Regions from separate parts of the Pseudoalteromonas sp. SCSIO 43101 genome, predicted to be linked through region 1. Evidence: predicted binding sites of a transcription regulator. Region 1 holds the regulator's gene; the other holds the start of a gene.

Region 1 (8,064 bases):
TGGTTTCACTAGATCCACAAGATGGTCGTATTAAAGCGATTGTTGGTGGTTATAGTTTTGAGCAAAGCCAATACAATCGTGCAGTTCAAGCAAAACGCCAAGTAGGTTCAAACATTAAGCCGTTTATTTATTCAGCGGCATTTGAAAATGGATATACACTCGCTTCTATTCTGAATGATGCACCAATTAATCAGTGGGATAAAAGTCAAGGTGTCGCATGGCGCCCGAAAAACAGTCCTGCGGTTTATAATGGACCTATCCGTATTCGTAGAGCACTTGCCCAGTCGAAAAACGTAATTTCGGTACGCTTATTACGTGGTGTTGGTCTTGAGCGCACAGCCGATCATTTGCTTAAGTTTGGTTTTTTAAACAGTGATATTAACCGTAGTGAATCGCTGGCACTTGGCAGCGCCTCTATAACTCCTCTTGAACTTGCGAGGGGGATGAGTACTTTTGCTAATGGTGGGCACTTAATTACTCCATACTTTATTTCAGAAATTCAAGACTCTGCCGGAAATGTGTTATTTAAAACAGAGCCTGAACTTGCCTGTGATGAACCACAACAAGTCATTACCCCTGAATTTGCATCTCTGGATGATACTCAGATAAATATTCCAAATACTCAGGTTACTAGCGCCCCACGTTGTGCACCACGAATCATTTCAAAGCAAAATGCTTTCTTAATTTCACAAGCTATGCACAGTGCTATTTGGGGTGGCGGTAGCTGGACTCATAAAACGGGTTGGAGTGGTACAGGCTGGCGTGCACAAGCCCTTGGTCGTCGTGACCTAGCCGGTAAAACAGGTACCACCAATGACTCTGTTGATACTTGGTTCAGCGGCTTTAACCGCAATGTGATGACTTCGGTATGGGTTGGTTTTGATAACCCAGGTAAGGCCCTTGGCCGTTCGACCTATAATAATAACCTCGATAAATCGCAAATATCTGGTGCAGAATCAGGCGCTAAAACAGCGCAACCGGCATGGGTCGACTTTATGCGTGCAGCCCTTGATGGTATGCCAGAAGCACCTATTGAACTTCCTGAGGGGCTAGTATCGGTTCGTATCGACTTAGCGACGGGCCTTTTAAGCCATAAAAACGATTACACTAGTCGCTTTGAGTACTTTATTAAAGGCACTGCGCCAACCAAGTATGTACTTGATCAACCTACTGATGTGTTTGAAGAAAAGCTCAGCACAGAAGAAGAGCTGTTTTAAGCAATTTGTATAAGTAGTTGTGATAATAAAAAAGCGCCCAAAGGGCGCTTTTTGCTTAGCCATTTAAACTAAGATCAGCAAAATTATTTTAGGTTATTCACTAACCAATAAAGATCTGAGTGAATCCCCGCCGCGGTGACCTCTTTGCCCGCTCCAGGGCCTTGGATCACCAATGCATTATCTAAATACCACTGTGAATTAATTACAAAGATATTATCGCCCGGTTTAAGACCTGCTAGTACATCATCTTTGCCAACATTGACTAAGCCAACTTGTGCTTTGACCTTACCATCTACTAATGTAATAGCACCGGTATAGCGCACAACTTTATCTTCAGCTGCAGCCAAGTTTGCTTTTTCAGTCATAAAATCATCGAGTAGCTGCTTATTTGCAAGAAAATCTTGCCAGCTACCTATTGCTAACGCTTCAGGCATGAGTGGAGTTAAAGCAATGTCATCAAGCTCTAAATCAAGACCGAGATCTCGCGCTAAAATTAGCAGTTTACGCTGCATATCGCGGCCAGATAAATCTTCACGAGGATCTGGCTCTGTATAGCCCATTTGCTGAGCTTGAAGCACTAAATCTGAAAACGGCACACTGCCATCATAGCTGCTGCATAACCATGACAAGGTACCTGAAAATACCCCTTCAATACGGTTAATTCTGTCACCACTATTTTGTAAATCAGCTAAAGCAAAATTAATTGGTAAACCTGCCCCCACACTGGTGTTATAGCGCCACAATAAATTTCGCTCGGCTAAATTATTACGTAATGTTTGATACCAACTACTGGCGGCGGTGCCAGCATATTTGTTTGCACTGATCAAATGGCAGTTAAGTTCTATAAAATCAGGATAAAACTGACTAAAGGCCTCACTGGCTGTAATATCAATCACTACTTTGTGTTCATAATCAAGCTCATTGATACGTGCTAATAACTCAGCTTTGTTGTAGCTTTGCGCTTCGTTGTGCCATTGCTCTTGCCATGTTTCAGTATTTAAACCACTGGCACTAAAAAGCATTTGCTTTGAGCGTAAAAGAGCAACAACTTTTACTTTATACTGAGCAGATAAACGAGCAAACTGAGCTTGTAGTTGCGATAAGAACACCTCACCCACATTACCAAGACCAGCAACGATAATGGCCAGCTCTTGGCCTTTGTTGACTAACTTGTCATGTAGAAGAGTTAAAACATCACTATCAATTGCCTGGTCATTTAAGATCAACACATAGTTATCATCTTGTTGTACAAAACGAGGATGAATGCTTTGCTCTTTTAAAAGCGCTGTCGCTTGATCTGTAAGCGTAATTACATCTGTTGTTGGTGCAACCACTGCACAACCACTTAAATTAGACTCAACAATATTGGCGCGACCCGCTAAGTGGCCTACAACCTGATGAGTGCTTTGACCTGGCACTAATAAGTAAGTATCGCCATCTTTAGTAAAGTGGTGCAGGCTGTGTTGGATTAACTGGCTTAGTTCACCTACTTCACCACTACTAAGTTTATCAACCCGTAATAAATCGATGTTATCTAAGGTAGTAATAAAACGTTTTGCTTTGCTATAGCCTTCTTTTACTACTTCGGTTGGTGTTGCATCGCAATCAAAGCTACTTCTAACAACTAGCTTGATCTCGGTGCCTTTTAACGGCGATAACGTCTTAGCATGCAGTACAGGATTACCTAAACGCGCTAATAAGTTAGCTTGCTCGCGACAAACCTTGGCATATTTAAGCGCATTTTTAACTTTACGAGGATCTGTACTAAACACTCCTTGTGTATCGGTCCATATAGACACTTGTTTCGCAAAAGTATAACTGGCCAGTAACGTCGCACTGTAATCACTGCCGTTGCGCCCTAATGTAACCGTATTGCCTTGGCAATCCACAGCTATAAAGCCCGTTACTACGTTTATGTGTGACTTACTAATTATACTTGTGCATTGCTGCTGATTTTTTTGATGTAATAGTTGCCCGTCATTTAAAGTAAATAACTGCCTTGCATCAACATCTTGCGCAGCGACACCGAGCTGATTTAGGTAAGCGGCCAACAAGCGCGCCGACCACACTTCACCATGGGCAAGTAAAGGCGCCTCAAGTAACTGCTGTTGACTAATTAATTCATTTAAAACCGCAAGCTCATCATTTAGCTGCGCCAACGCCTGTTGTTTATTCTGGCCTGTAAGTAATTGCTCAATTAAGGCTCGTTGATTGTTATCAATAAGCAATAAAATATCGCTAACAGCTTGCCAATCTTGCTGCTGGTAACTTTGCCAAAGTTTTACTAGAGTATCGGTTGTTTTACCTGATGCCGACACAACCACACCGTCACCCTGCTCTGTATTCGCTAGAACGATGTTAGCTACCGCATGATAACGATCTGCCGAGCTTAAGCTTGAGCCACCAAATTTATGAACAATATTTACCATCTCTTCTACCACAATGCCGTATGCGCAGGCGTTAACTTAAATGACGCGTTTTGTTGTGTATCTTGCTGTGTTTGTTTTACTTCAGCTTTAGCAACTTGCTGGCTTTGACCTGGTTTTACTAAATTGAAAACACGGTCTAAATCTGCGATAAGATCTTTTACATCTTCAATGCCTACAGAAATACGGATCAAAGTATCGCCCACACCGGCTTCAAGGCGTGCTTTAGGCTCCATGCCTGCGTGTGTCATAGTCGCAGGGTGACAAATCAAGCTTTCTACCCCACCTAACGACTCTGCAAGGCTAAAGTCTTTAAGACTGGTTAAAAACGCTGCTGCATCGTTAATGTCGCCTTTAATATCAAAGCTCACCATGCCACCAAAACCACGTTGCTGTGCTTTAGCAAGCTCATGTTGTGGGTGAGAAGCAAGGCCTGGATAATAAACTTGGCTTACAAAAGGAGAGTTTTCTAAATACTCCGCAATCGCAAAAGCATTTTCTTGATGCTGCTTTAAACGCACATTTAAAGTACGTAAACCACGAAGCGTTAAGTAACTGTCAAATGGTGCACCAGTAATACCGATATTATTTGCCCACCAAGCAAGCTCATCACCTAGCTCTTGCGTAGCAGCAATCACCGCACCGCCAACCACATCAGAGTGACCATTAATATATTTAGTAGTTGAGTGAACAACAATATCAACACCAAACTCAATTGGGTTTTGCAGCGCAGGTGATAAGAAGGTGTTATCAGCCGCAACTAAAGCATCACACTGCTTAGCAATACTAGTGATTGCTTTAATATCTGTTAAACGCAAGATTGGATTACTTGGCGTTTCTATCCAAATCAACTTAGGTTTAATCGATAAAATTTCTTGGAGATTTTCAGATTTCGTTAAATCCAAAACTTTTAGTTTTAACAGGCCACGCTTTTCAAGCGAAGTGAATAAACGATAACTACCACCATAGCAGTCATGTGGGATCACTAAGGTGTCGTCACTGTTTAATAGCTGAGTCGCTAAATGCACTGCTGACATACCTGTTGCAGTAATAATACCTCTAGCGCCACCTTCAAGTTCAGCTAAGGTTTCAGCTAAGATATCGCGATTCGGGTTACCGCTGCGGCCATAGTCATACTGGCGCTTAGTATCAAAATCAGCAAATGAATAGGTGGTTGATAAGTAAATTGGCGGTACAACCGCGCCATGATGTTTATCGGCTTCGATGCCGTGACGAACAGTAATCGTCGCTTTATTTTTATCGCTCATTTCATCACCTATTCCTAAATTGGATGTTTAGACGTCTAAAAGGTTAGATGATCAAATATGAGAAGTCAAAGCATTTATCGCTCACGCATAGAAGTTTATACATTTACACCACTAGATGGCTAAATAACTAGTATTTGACTATCTTTTTTAAAGAGATAGAATTTCCGCATCTTGCGCTGTGAATAAGGCGTAAATCACTGACAACCGAGGCAACGAAACAACTTATGGCTAAATGGAACGGTGAATACATTCACCCATATGCAGAACACGGTAAAAAATCAGAACAAGTAAAAAAGATTACCGTATCAATCCCACTTAACGTATTAAAAGTATTAACTGACGAGCGTACACGCCGCCAGATCAATAACCTGCGTCATGCGACGAACAGCGAGTTATTGTGTGAAGCTTTCTTACATGCTTTTACAGGTCAACCATTACCAAATGATGACGACCTTCGTAAAGACAATCCTGAAAAGGTACCTGAAGAAGTTAAAAGAATTATGCAAGAAATGGGGTTAGATATCCCAGTGCTTGATTCAGAATAAGTATTTCGGCCATCGGATCACCGCCGATAATCGCAGATATAAAAAAACTCAGCCAAGGCTGAGTTTTTTATTAGCGTTATACAATTTGAGTAATTAAGTTTAACGCATGTAATCTTCTGGCATCTCGATTTGCGCTACACCTGACTCCACTGCAGCTTCAGCAACAGCACGTGCAATACGAGGTAATAAACGCGGGTCCATTGGCTTAGGAATGATGTACTCAGCACCAAACTCTAGTGACTCAACACCAGCCGCTTTCAGTACTTCATTTGGTACAGACTCTTTAGCGATACCACGAATAGCGTGTACTGCCGCAATTTTCATTTCATCATTAATTGCCGTTGCACGCACATCAAGCGCACCGCGGAAAATAAACGGGAAGCAAAGCACGTTATTTACTTGATTAGGGAAGTCTGAACGACCCGTAGCCATAATTAAATCGTTACGTGCACTGTGCGCAACTTCTGGTGCAATCTCAGGATCTGGGTTTGAACACGCAAACACGACTGGTTTATCAGCCATTAGCTTAAGATCATCTGCAGTTAATAGGTTAGGACCTGATACACCAACGAATACATCAGCATCAGCAATAACATCTTGTAATGTACGCTTATCAGTATTATTAGCGAATAGTTGCTTATACTCGTTTAAGTCATCACGACGAGTATGGATCACACCTTTACGGTCAAGCATATAGATGTGCTCACGTAGTGCGCCACATTTAATTAAAAGCTCCATACAAGCAACTGCGGCAGCACCGGCACCTAAACATACAATAATGGCATCTTCGATATCTTTACCTTGTACTTCAAGGGCATTAAGCATACCGGCAGCAGTAACAATAGCTGTACCATGCTGGTCATCATGGAAAACGGGAATATCACAGCGTTCAATAAGCGCTTTTTCGATTTCAAAACATTCAGGTGCTTTAATATCTTCTAAGTTGATACCACCAAAGGTATCAGCAATATTAGCAACCGTATTGATGAAATCTTCTGTTGTGCGGTGTTTTACTTCAATATCAATTGAATCAAGGCCAGCAAAACGTTTGAATAATAAGGCTTTACCTTCCATTACAGGTTTTGATGCAAGCGGACCTAAGTTACCTAAACCTAAAATTGCGGTACCGTTTGAAATAACCGCAACCATGTTACCTTTACCTGTGTACTTATAGGCATTTGCTGGATCAGCAGCAATTTCGCGGACCGGTTCAGCAACACCTGGGCTATAAGCTAAAGCGAGATCGTTAACCGTTTCGGCTGGCTTGGTTAGTTCAACACTAATTTTACCTGGAACGGGGTGAGCGTGGTAATGTAATGCTTGTTCACGAAAATCTGACATAACGCGATAGTATCCTGCAAAAAGTTAAAAAGTGAGAGAGCTTGCATCAGTACGATACCTGTAATGTATAAAAATTCCAAGTATTATCAGGTCTATCCTGTTATAAGCTATATCGCTTAATTTTAAAGGATTTCCCCACAATTTCTGTGCATAGTTGCGATTAATTAGACATAAAAATTCACCTATTTATGGCCTTTTAAGCACGTGTTTTTGTATTTTGTATGCACGAACACTGCAAATAGCCGAAATTAGCCTATAACCGCCATTTCAACGAAGTTCACAGCATTTAATTACGAAATTATTTAAAATTATTATTTTTAATAACTTTTAGATACCAATACGCTTAATTAAGTATTATTGCGGATTGGTATGCATTTATACAAAAAAGAATATAGCCAAGGGATTACACTTTGTCTGCACAATTAGCGACATAGTGGGCATAACACTCAGAAATAGTTATGCAAAAGAAATATGTTAAGATGGTAAGTTAGTGATGAGTTCAAAGTATACTTAATGAATTTTAGGTATAAAAAAAGCACCCTAAGGTGCTTCTTTTAACTAAACAGCAGAAATTACTTCTTGCTGCTAAGTGCACCGAAGCGCTTGTTGAAACGATCAACACGGCCGCCAGTGTCTAGAATCTTTTGCTTACCAGTGTAAAACGGGTGACACTCAGAACATACGTCTAAGTGGATGTCTTTACAAAGAGTTGAGCTAGTTTCGAATTTGTTACCACATGAACAAGTTGCAGTGATAGCTTCGTACTTAGGGTGAATACCTTCTTTCATAGGGAACCTCTAGTTAAGGCCGTATCGCTCTCCAAACCCGAAGTCTGGCACCATACGCAGTTAATACAATTAATAGGCCGCGTATTTTATAGCTCAAGTGACCTTGCGACAAGCTTTAAATGCATCTTTCGCTAAAAAAATAATCAAGTGGCCTGTTGTTCAGTATTTGTTGGTAGGTTTTTAACAGTAATTTTAGTACATTATCCTTCTATCTTTGTTTCAGTTGAGTTGTTATGCACTTTGTAGAAGTTGCCATAAAAGTCCCTTTACAGCGTACCTTCGATTATAAAGTTGAACAGCTGCTGCATAGCCCTGACTTAAAGCCAGGTATGCGAGTTCGTGTGCCATTTGGCAGTCAAAAAAAGGTCGCTGTGGTACTCGCTCTAAAAACATCAACAGAAGTTCCTGCAGACAAAATTAAAGCTATTATTGATGTAATAGACGACACACCAGTTTTATCAGAGCAGCATCTAGCCTTG
Region 2 (8,064 bases), 500 kb from region 1:
CTTCGTTGCATTCATGCCGTTATATGTACTTGGTTTCTTAGGTATGACACGTCGCTTAAATCACACTAACAACCCTGATTGGAACATTTGGTTATACATTGCAGCTGGCGGTGCGGTAATCATTATGTTCGGTATCTTGTTCCAAGTTGTGCAACTTGTAGTGAGCTTCAAAAATCGCGAGCAACTTGATGATACAACGGGCGACCCGTGGAATGGTCATACCCTTGAGTGGGCATCTGCTTCACCTCCGCAGTACTACAACTTTGCGAAAATCCCACATATTGATGACATTGATGCGTGGACAGATATGAAAGAAAAAGGCTTAGCTTACAAACAAGAAGCCTCTTATAGCCCAATTCATATGCCAAAAAATACATCAGCAGGTGTATTAATGAGCGCAGCTTTAACAACCTTCTGTTTTGCCATGATCTGGCACATTTGGTGGCTTGCAGCCTTTGGTTTACTGGGTGCTATCGTGGTGTTCATCAAACGTTGTTACACCAGCGATGTTGATTACTACGTGCAACCAGATGAAATTATTGAACTAGAAACGTCTCACAATATTGCCGCTACGAAGGAGGTGAATGCATGAGTACCATTTCTGCAGGACTCGACACCTTAAACAGCGCACACGGTCATGTCGATGCACATGACCATGAGCACCACGATACAGGTGGTAACACCGTATTTGGTTTCTGGCTTTACCTAATGACTGACTGCCTGTTGTTTGCATCATTCTTTGCAACCTATGCAGTATTGTTCATGAATACTGCTGGCGGTGTGTCCGGTAAAGACATTTTTGAACTTGATTTTGTTGCGGTTGAAACCGCAGCACTACTACTCAGTAGTATCACTTTTGGTTTTGCGATGATCTCTGCTCACGGGCAGAAAAAGGCGGCTACTTTAACTTGGTTGCTGGTTACCTTTGCCTTTGGTGCTGTGTTTATTGGTATGGAAGTATATGAATTCCATCACCTAATTGCGCATGGCAATGGCCCTCAGCAAAGTGCCTTTTTAACATCGTTCTTCTCTTTAGTGGGCTTACACGGTCTTCACGTTACAGCAGGTCTTATTTGGATGACTGTCCTGATGATTGAAGTTGTGCGCCGTGGTTTAAACCCACAAACAGTGACACGCCTAAGTTGTTTAAGCTTATTCTGGCACTTCTTAGATGTGGTGTGGATCTGTGTATTTACCGTTGTTTATTTAATGGGAGCAATGTAATGAGTCACAGTGAATCACATGTAATTAATAACTTAGAAGTTCATGCACATAATGATCAATCACATGGCAGCGTTAAAGACTATTTAATTGGTTTTGTATTGTCAGTGGTTTTAACGGCTATTCCATTTTGGGCTGTGATGAGTGGCTCGTTTTCTAAAACGACCACTGCATGGTGCATCGTGAGCATGGCGATTGTGCAAATTTGGGTGCATTTGAAATATTTCTTACACCTAAACTTCAAAACAGAAGACGGCAAAGCAAGTTCATTGTCGTTTATCTTTAGTGCTTTAATCATCGTGATGGTGGTTGGTTTGTCGGTGTGGATCATCTACGAATCGAACGCCATGATGATGTACTAATAACAATTACTTTGTAATTGGTAAAAAGATTTACGAAAGGAGCTGGTTAGTCTGAGGTTGTGTCTCCAGTTCTTACAGTCTGTTACTAACTAGTTTCTTTCGTAATATTGCGTTTGTGCTGAAAATTAGAGGAGTCGAGGAAGTGTTTCGACGTTATTTAAATGTCACTAAACCTGGCATTATCATGGGCAATTTGATCTCTGTCGCGGGGGGATTCTTGCTAGCCTCTCGCGGTGATATTGACCCATGGTTAATGATCGCAACCTTACTAGGGTTATCTTTAGTAGTGGCATCAGGATGCGCGATCAATAACGTAATTGATCGTGATATTGATGTTGCTATGGCGCGCACTCGCAAACGCGTCACAGTAACTGGCGAAATGTCAGCAAAGGCAGCTATGGCACATGGCATCGTGCTTGGTGTTATTGGTTTCGGCTTATTAGCTGTGTATACCAACGTAGTGGCACTCTTATTTGCTACTTTTGGTTACGTCATCTACGTAGGTGTGTACAGCTTATATATGAAACGTCGTTCTGTGTACGGCACCTTTGTAGGAAGTTTATCTGGCGCAGTACCGCCTGTAGTGGGGTATTGTGCCGTGACTGGGCAGTTTGATGCTGGTGCTGTGATTTTATTGGTTATGTTTAGTCTATGGCAAATGCCTCATTCATATGCAATTGCAATCTTTCGTTATAACGACTACCAAGCGGCCAGAATTCCTGTGTTACCTGTAGCGCAGGGGATCGAGAAGGCAAAGCATCACATTGTTTTATATATCGCCGTGTATGCGTTGGTTGTGATGTTATTAACCATTAGTGGTTATACAGGTTTAGCCTTTATGGCTGTAGCTTGTACAACGAGTTTTTGGTGGTTGCTAATGGCGCTTCGTGGCTATCGTCGCAATATTGATGTAAGCGGCTGGGCGCGCCAAGTGTTTGCTTTTTCAATTGTAAACATCACGGTTTTGAGCATAGCTATGGCTTTAGATTACCATTCGGTAGCTCCACAGCTACTTGTTTTAACTTAGAAAAAAGTTGCTAACATATCCCAATGTTACAGTAGCAAAGGCCCGGTTTTTTTCTCCACCGGGCCTTTTTTCTTTGTCGTTATTAAAAGCGAGCCGCTTGTTCAACTACAATGCCGTGACGAGCCGCTAAACGGCGATGATCTTTATCATAACCCCCACCAATTACGGTTGCGACAGGTACATTGCGCTCAAGGCAGCGCTTGAAGACTAAATGGTCGCGTTGCTCTATCCCTTGCCAGCTTATATCAAGTTTACCTAAACCATCTTGCTGCCATACATCAACACCTGCATCATAAAGTACTAAATCTGGGTTTAGGGTGTTTAATAAATAACTCAGAGTATCGTCAACAACGCCTAGGTATTCACTGTCAGCGACATTCGGTGCTAAACCTATGTCTAAGTCGCTGGATGATTTTCGAAACGGAAAATTCTTTTCACAGTGAATAGAGCAGGTATAGGCGTAGGGCTGATGTTCCAGCATTGCTGCGGTACCATCACCTTGATGAACATCTAAATCAAAAATAAGTATATTGGTCACTTCGCCACTTTTTATCAGGGTTTCGCTGGTGAAAGCTAAGTCGTTTACCATGCAATAGCCTGAGCCAAAGTCAGTATGAGCATGGTGAGTGCCACCGGCTAAGTGACAAGCGATGCCATGTTTAAGTGCTAAGCGTGCTGCTTGTAGGGTGCCAAGTGGGGCGGTAAAAGTACGTGCCATCAGCTCTTTTGACCAAGGTAAGCCAATGCGGCGCATCGCCTTTTCATCTAATCTATTATGCCAAAGGTCGTTGATGTAATTTTCACAGTGCACTAATTCAAGGGGCTCTGGGGTGCCAAGCACCGGCTGTGTTAGGTTGTCATTTATTAATCCAAGGCTTTGTACATGCTCATATAAATAAGCAAACTTACTCATCACAAAGCGATGGTTAGGATCGAAACTAAACGAGTAATTTGGGTGATACACCAAGGGTAAGTGGGGATTTAACTGCATAGCTCATTGGATAGCTGAATTTGCTACAGCATAACGAATCTACTGGCAAATGTTTACTCTGGTGCGTGAATTAAATGGCCTAACTCGCGATGTAATAATGCTTCATCACCCAAGTTTAGCTCAATCAGTCGTTTTAAGTGAGTAATACTATCAATATCTATATGTTCACAGCGAAGGCCTGCATGTTGATGCTCAATATGGCACAGCTCCACTTGCATTTTTATCTCGATATTTGACTCTGGCAGGGTAAAGATTAAGTCTGCCTTACTATGAATAGGCACTAAAAATGAATCACTTTTAGTAATAAGCGCACCTTGCAAAGATAGATCAAGTAACTGACAGTGGTAGTCGTTATCTTCGATGCGAAGGATCGCAGGGCAAGAAAATAATACCCGCGAAAACTCTCTGCGTTCATTCATAACTTTATCTCCACCTATATTAACTTAATGAGTATAGATCATTATGAAATTAGTGAGAGAAATGATTATAGCAACAAAAAAGCCCCTAAATCGGGGCTTTTTGAGTATCAGCTAATTAGCCAATTTTTTTGTATTTAATACGCTTAGGTTGTGCCGCTTCTGCGCCTAAGGTTTTCTTCAGCCACTCTTCGTATTCTGTGTAGTTACCATCGAAGAAGTTAATTTGGCCTTCGTCACGGTAATCAAGAATATGTGTAGCAATACGGTCAAGGAACCAACGGTCATGCGAGATACACATTACACAGCCTGGGAACTCTAAAATAGCGTTCTCAAGTGCACGTAATGTTTCAACGTCTAGGTCATTGGTAGGCTCATCCAGTAGTAACACGTTACCACCTGCTTTTAATAACTTAGCTAGATGTAAACGGTTGCGCTCACCACCTGATAAGTCTTTAACGAATTTTTGTTGGTCGTTACCTTTGAAGTTAAAGCGGCCAACATAGGCACGGCTTGGGAATTCAAAGTTACCAATTTTTAATACGTCTTGGCCGTTTGAGATTTCTTGGAAAACGGTGTTGCTTTCGTCCATGTCACCACGGAACTGATCAACGGTTGCAAGCTCAACAGTATCACCAACAAGGATCTCACCGCTATCTGGCGTTTCTTCACCACTTAGCATTTTGAACAGGGTTGATTTACCCGCACCATTAGCACCGATAATACCTACGATAGCGCCTTTCGGCATTGCAAAGTTTAAGTCATCGATTAATACACGGTCGCCAAAGCTCTTCTTTAGGCCTTTGACTTCGATAACTTGGTCACCTAAGCGTGGACCCGGTGGAATGAATAGTTCATTCGTTTCGTTACGCTTTTGGTAATCGTTTTGCTGTAGCTCAGAAAACTGTGCCATACGTGCTTTAGACTTAGCTTGACGGCCTTTAGGGTTTGAACGAACCCATTCAAGTTCTTGCGCGATTGATTTTTGACGTGCTTTTTCAGATTTCTGCTCTTGTTGTAAACGTAAATCTTTTTGTTCAAGCCATGATGAGTAATTACCTTCCCAAGGAATACCTTCACCACGGTCAAGCTCTAAAATCCAACCTGCTACGTTATCTAAGAAGTAACGGTCGTGGGTTACAGCTACCACGGTACCTTCGTAGTCGTGTAAGAAGCGCTCTAACCAAGCAACAGACTCAGCATCTAAGTGGTTGGTTGGTTCATCAAGAATTAGCATATCTGGTTTTTCAAGTAGTAAACGACAGATCGCAACACGGCGTCGCTCACCACCCGAAAGGTGTTCAATTTTTGCATCCCAAGGTGGTAAACGTAATGCATCAGCTGCACGTTCTAACACGTTGTCGATATTGTGACCATCGTGTGCTTGGATGATAGCTTCAAGTTCACCTTGTTCTTTGGCAAGTGCATCGAAGTCAGCACCGTCCATTGCATACTCGTTGTATACTTCATCTAAGCGATTCAGTGCATTTTTAACTTCGCTTACTGCTTCTTCTACTGTTTCGCGAACAGTTTTGCTTTCGTCTAAAACAGGCTCTTGCGGTAAGTAACCGATTTTAGTGCCTGGTTGAGGGCGTGCTTCACCTTCAAAGTCTTGGTCAACACCAGCCATAATGCGAAGTAATGTTGATTTACCTGCACCGTTTAGACCTAGCACACCAATTTTTGCGCCTGGGAAAAAGTGTAAAGAAATATCTTTTAGGATAGTGCGCTTAGGTGGCACAACCTTAGAAACTCGACTCATCGAGAATATAAACTTATCTGGTAACACCATGAAAGAAGCCTTCAATTTATAAGAAAAATTAACAGCAAGTATTGTATACCCAAACTACCTCAAAATACAGAATTCAGCGTTTATGATAGGCTTAATATCAAGGTGTTATTTACTCAAAAAGTCATATATTTTAATTAATGACCACTCAGAAATATCACTTCATTTGGACATCTAAACATCTAGAGGTTGAAATTTCTAACTATCCGTTCATAATTAGCAGTCAGATAAGTGTGCTCGGAGCCAGCTATGCCCATTACAGTAAAAGATGAATTGCCAGCCATTGCAAAATTACGTCAAGAGAACGTGTTTGTAATGCCAAAAAGTCGTGCTAAAACGCAAGAGATTCGTCCAATGCGTTTGGCTATCTTAAACTTAATGCCAAACAAAGTTGAAACCGAAGTGCAATTTATTCGATTATTAGCTAACTCACCGTTACAAGTTAATGTTGAGTTGTTGAGGTTGGATACTCATCGCACGAGTAGTAACTCTGAGCAGCACATGGATACTTTCTATCGTTATTTTTCAGAAGTGAAAGATAATAACTACGATGCCATGATCATAACAGGCGCGCCGCTTGCTCATTTAGAGTATGACGAAGTTGCTTACTGGGATGAACTAAAAGTTATTTTAGATTGGGCAGAGCAGCATGTTACGTCTACGTTGTTTTCGTGTTGGGCGGCACATGCTGGGCTTTATCATCACTATGGTCTGAAGCGTGATCTGAAACCAAATAAACTCAGTGGCGTATTTACCCATAAAAGTTATTTTGATCATGCGGCACTTACCCGAGGCTTTGATGACACCTTTTTAGTGCCACATTCTCGCTATGGTCATATTGATATCGAGAAGATCAATGCCTGCGATGAGCTGGTTGTGTTAGCAGGCTCTGAGCGAGTAGGTGCCTATTTAATTAAAAATAAATCAGGTAGCCAAGTATATATTACGGGCCATCCAGAGTACGATGCCCATACCCTAAAAGGGGAGTATTTGCGTGACCAAGAAAAATCAGCTGATGCGCCTAAGCCAGAAAACTACTTCCCTGACGATAACCCAGATAACGAACCGTCGAAAACGTGGCAAAGCCATGCCTTTTTATTGTTTTCGAATTGGTTAAACTATTATGTGTACCAAACTACACCGTATGATATTAACTTAGTTAGCCAAGATGTAAGGACTAACAACTATGCCGAGTAATGCAGTGAATAAACGCGAACAATTAACCGAGGCGCTAAAACAGCGAATTTTTATCCTCGATGGCGCGATGGGCACCATGATCCAAGAACATAAATTAGAAGAACAGGATTATCGCGGTGAGCGCTTTAAAGACTGGCATGTACTTATTAAAGGCAATAACGACTTATTAAGCCTGACTCAGCCAAAAATCATTGCTGATATTCACCGTGCTTACTTAGAAGCCGGTGCCGATATCATCGAAACCAATACTTTTAATGCCACGACTATTTCGATGGAAGATTACGACATGGCTAGCCTTAGCCGCGAAATCAACCTAGAGTCAGCTAAGCTTGCACGCAGCGTATGTGATGAGTTTGAAGCAAAAGATCCAAGCAAGCCTCGTTATGTTGCAGGCGTACTTGGACCAACATCAAAAACCTGTTCTATTTCGCCAGATGTAAACGATCCAGGTTATCGAAATATCAACTTTGATAAGCTGGTGGCCGCGTATGTTGAGTCAACACTTGCACTTATGGAGGGCGGTGCAGACCTCATTTTGATTGAAACTATCTTTGATACGCTTAATGCAAAAGCTGCTTCGTTCGCTGTGGAAGAAGCATTCGAACAGGCTGGTCGTAGTTTACCTGTGATGATCTCAGGCACCATTACCGATGCCTCAGGCCGTACTTTATCAGGCCAAACAACAGAAGCTTTTTATAACTCAATTCGCCATATTAAGCCGCTATCAATCGGTCTTAACTGCGCCCTTGGCCCTGACTTACTGCGCCAGTATGTTGAAGAGTTATCCCGTGTTTGTGAAACCTTTACCTCGGTGCATCCAAATGCAGGTTTACCGAACGAGTTTGGCGAATATGATTTAGAAGCCCCTGAAATGGCAACAGAAATTATTGATTGGGGCAAGTCTGGCTTTATCAACATTGTAGGTGGTTGTTGCGGCACCACACCGGCTCATATAAAGGCGTTTGCGAAAGGCCTTGAAGGTGTTAAACCTCGCCAATTACCTGAGCTTGAAGTGCGTATGCGCTTATCGGGCCTTGAAGCGTGTAACTTAAACTAGGAAA

The links. Region 1 encodes MetJ, which represses methionine synthesis genes. Its sites were predicted from a motif close to TAGACGTCTAGACGTCTA; they were not measured.
Region 2: the regulator MetJ is predicted to act here: its motif matches at 5,974-5,991, upstream of J8Z25_RS04575 (homoserine O-succinyltransferase).

The regions. Positions count from the first base shown of each region.
Region 1 is NZ_CP072673.1:468,013-476,076, reverse strand. It holds gene J8Z25_RS02315 (penicillin-binding protein 1A) at 1-1,217, shown strand, start outside; gene metL (bifunctional aspartate kinase/homoserine dehydrogenase II) at 1,301-3,646, opposite strand; gene metB (cystathionine gamma-synthase) at 3,652-4,911, opposite strand; gene metJ (met regulon transcriptional regulator MetJ) at 5,136-5,456, shown strand; gene J8Z25_RS02295 (malic enzyme-like NAD(P)-binding protein) at 5,556-6,797, opposite strand; gene rpmE (50S ribosomal protein L31) at 7,370-7,585, opposite strand; gene priA (primosomal protein N') at 7,819-8,064, shown strand, end outside.
Region 2 is NZ_CP072673.1:963,238-971,301, forward strand. It holds gene cyoB (cytochrome o ubiquinol oxidase subunit I) at 1-592, shown strand, start outside; gene cyoC (cytochrome o ubiquinol oxidase subunit III) at 589-1,224, shown strand; gene cyoD (cytochrome o ubiquinol oxidase subunit IV) at 1,224-1,583, shown strand; gene cyoE (heme o synthase) at 1,726-2,610, shown strand; gene J8Z25_RS04560 (histone deacetylase family protein) at 2,693-3,601, opposite strand; gene J8Z25_RS04565 (PilZ domain-containing protein) at 3,655-4,020, opposite strand; gene ettA (energy-dependent translational throttle protein EttA) at 4,136-5,809, opposite strand; gene J8Z25_RS04575 (homoserine O-succinyltransferase) at 6,056-7,003, shown strand; gene J8Z25_RS04580 (homocysteine S-methyltransferase family protein) at 6,993-8,060, shown strand.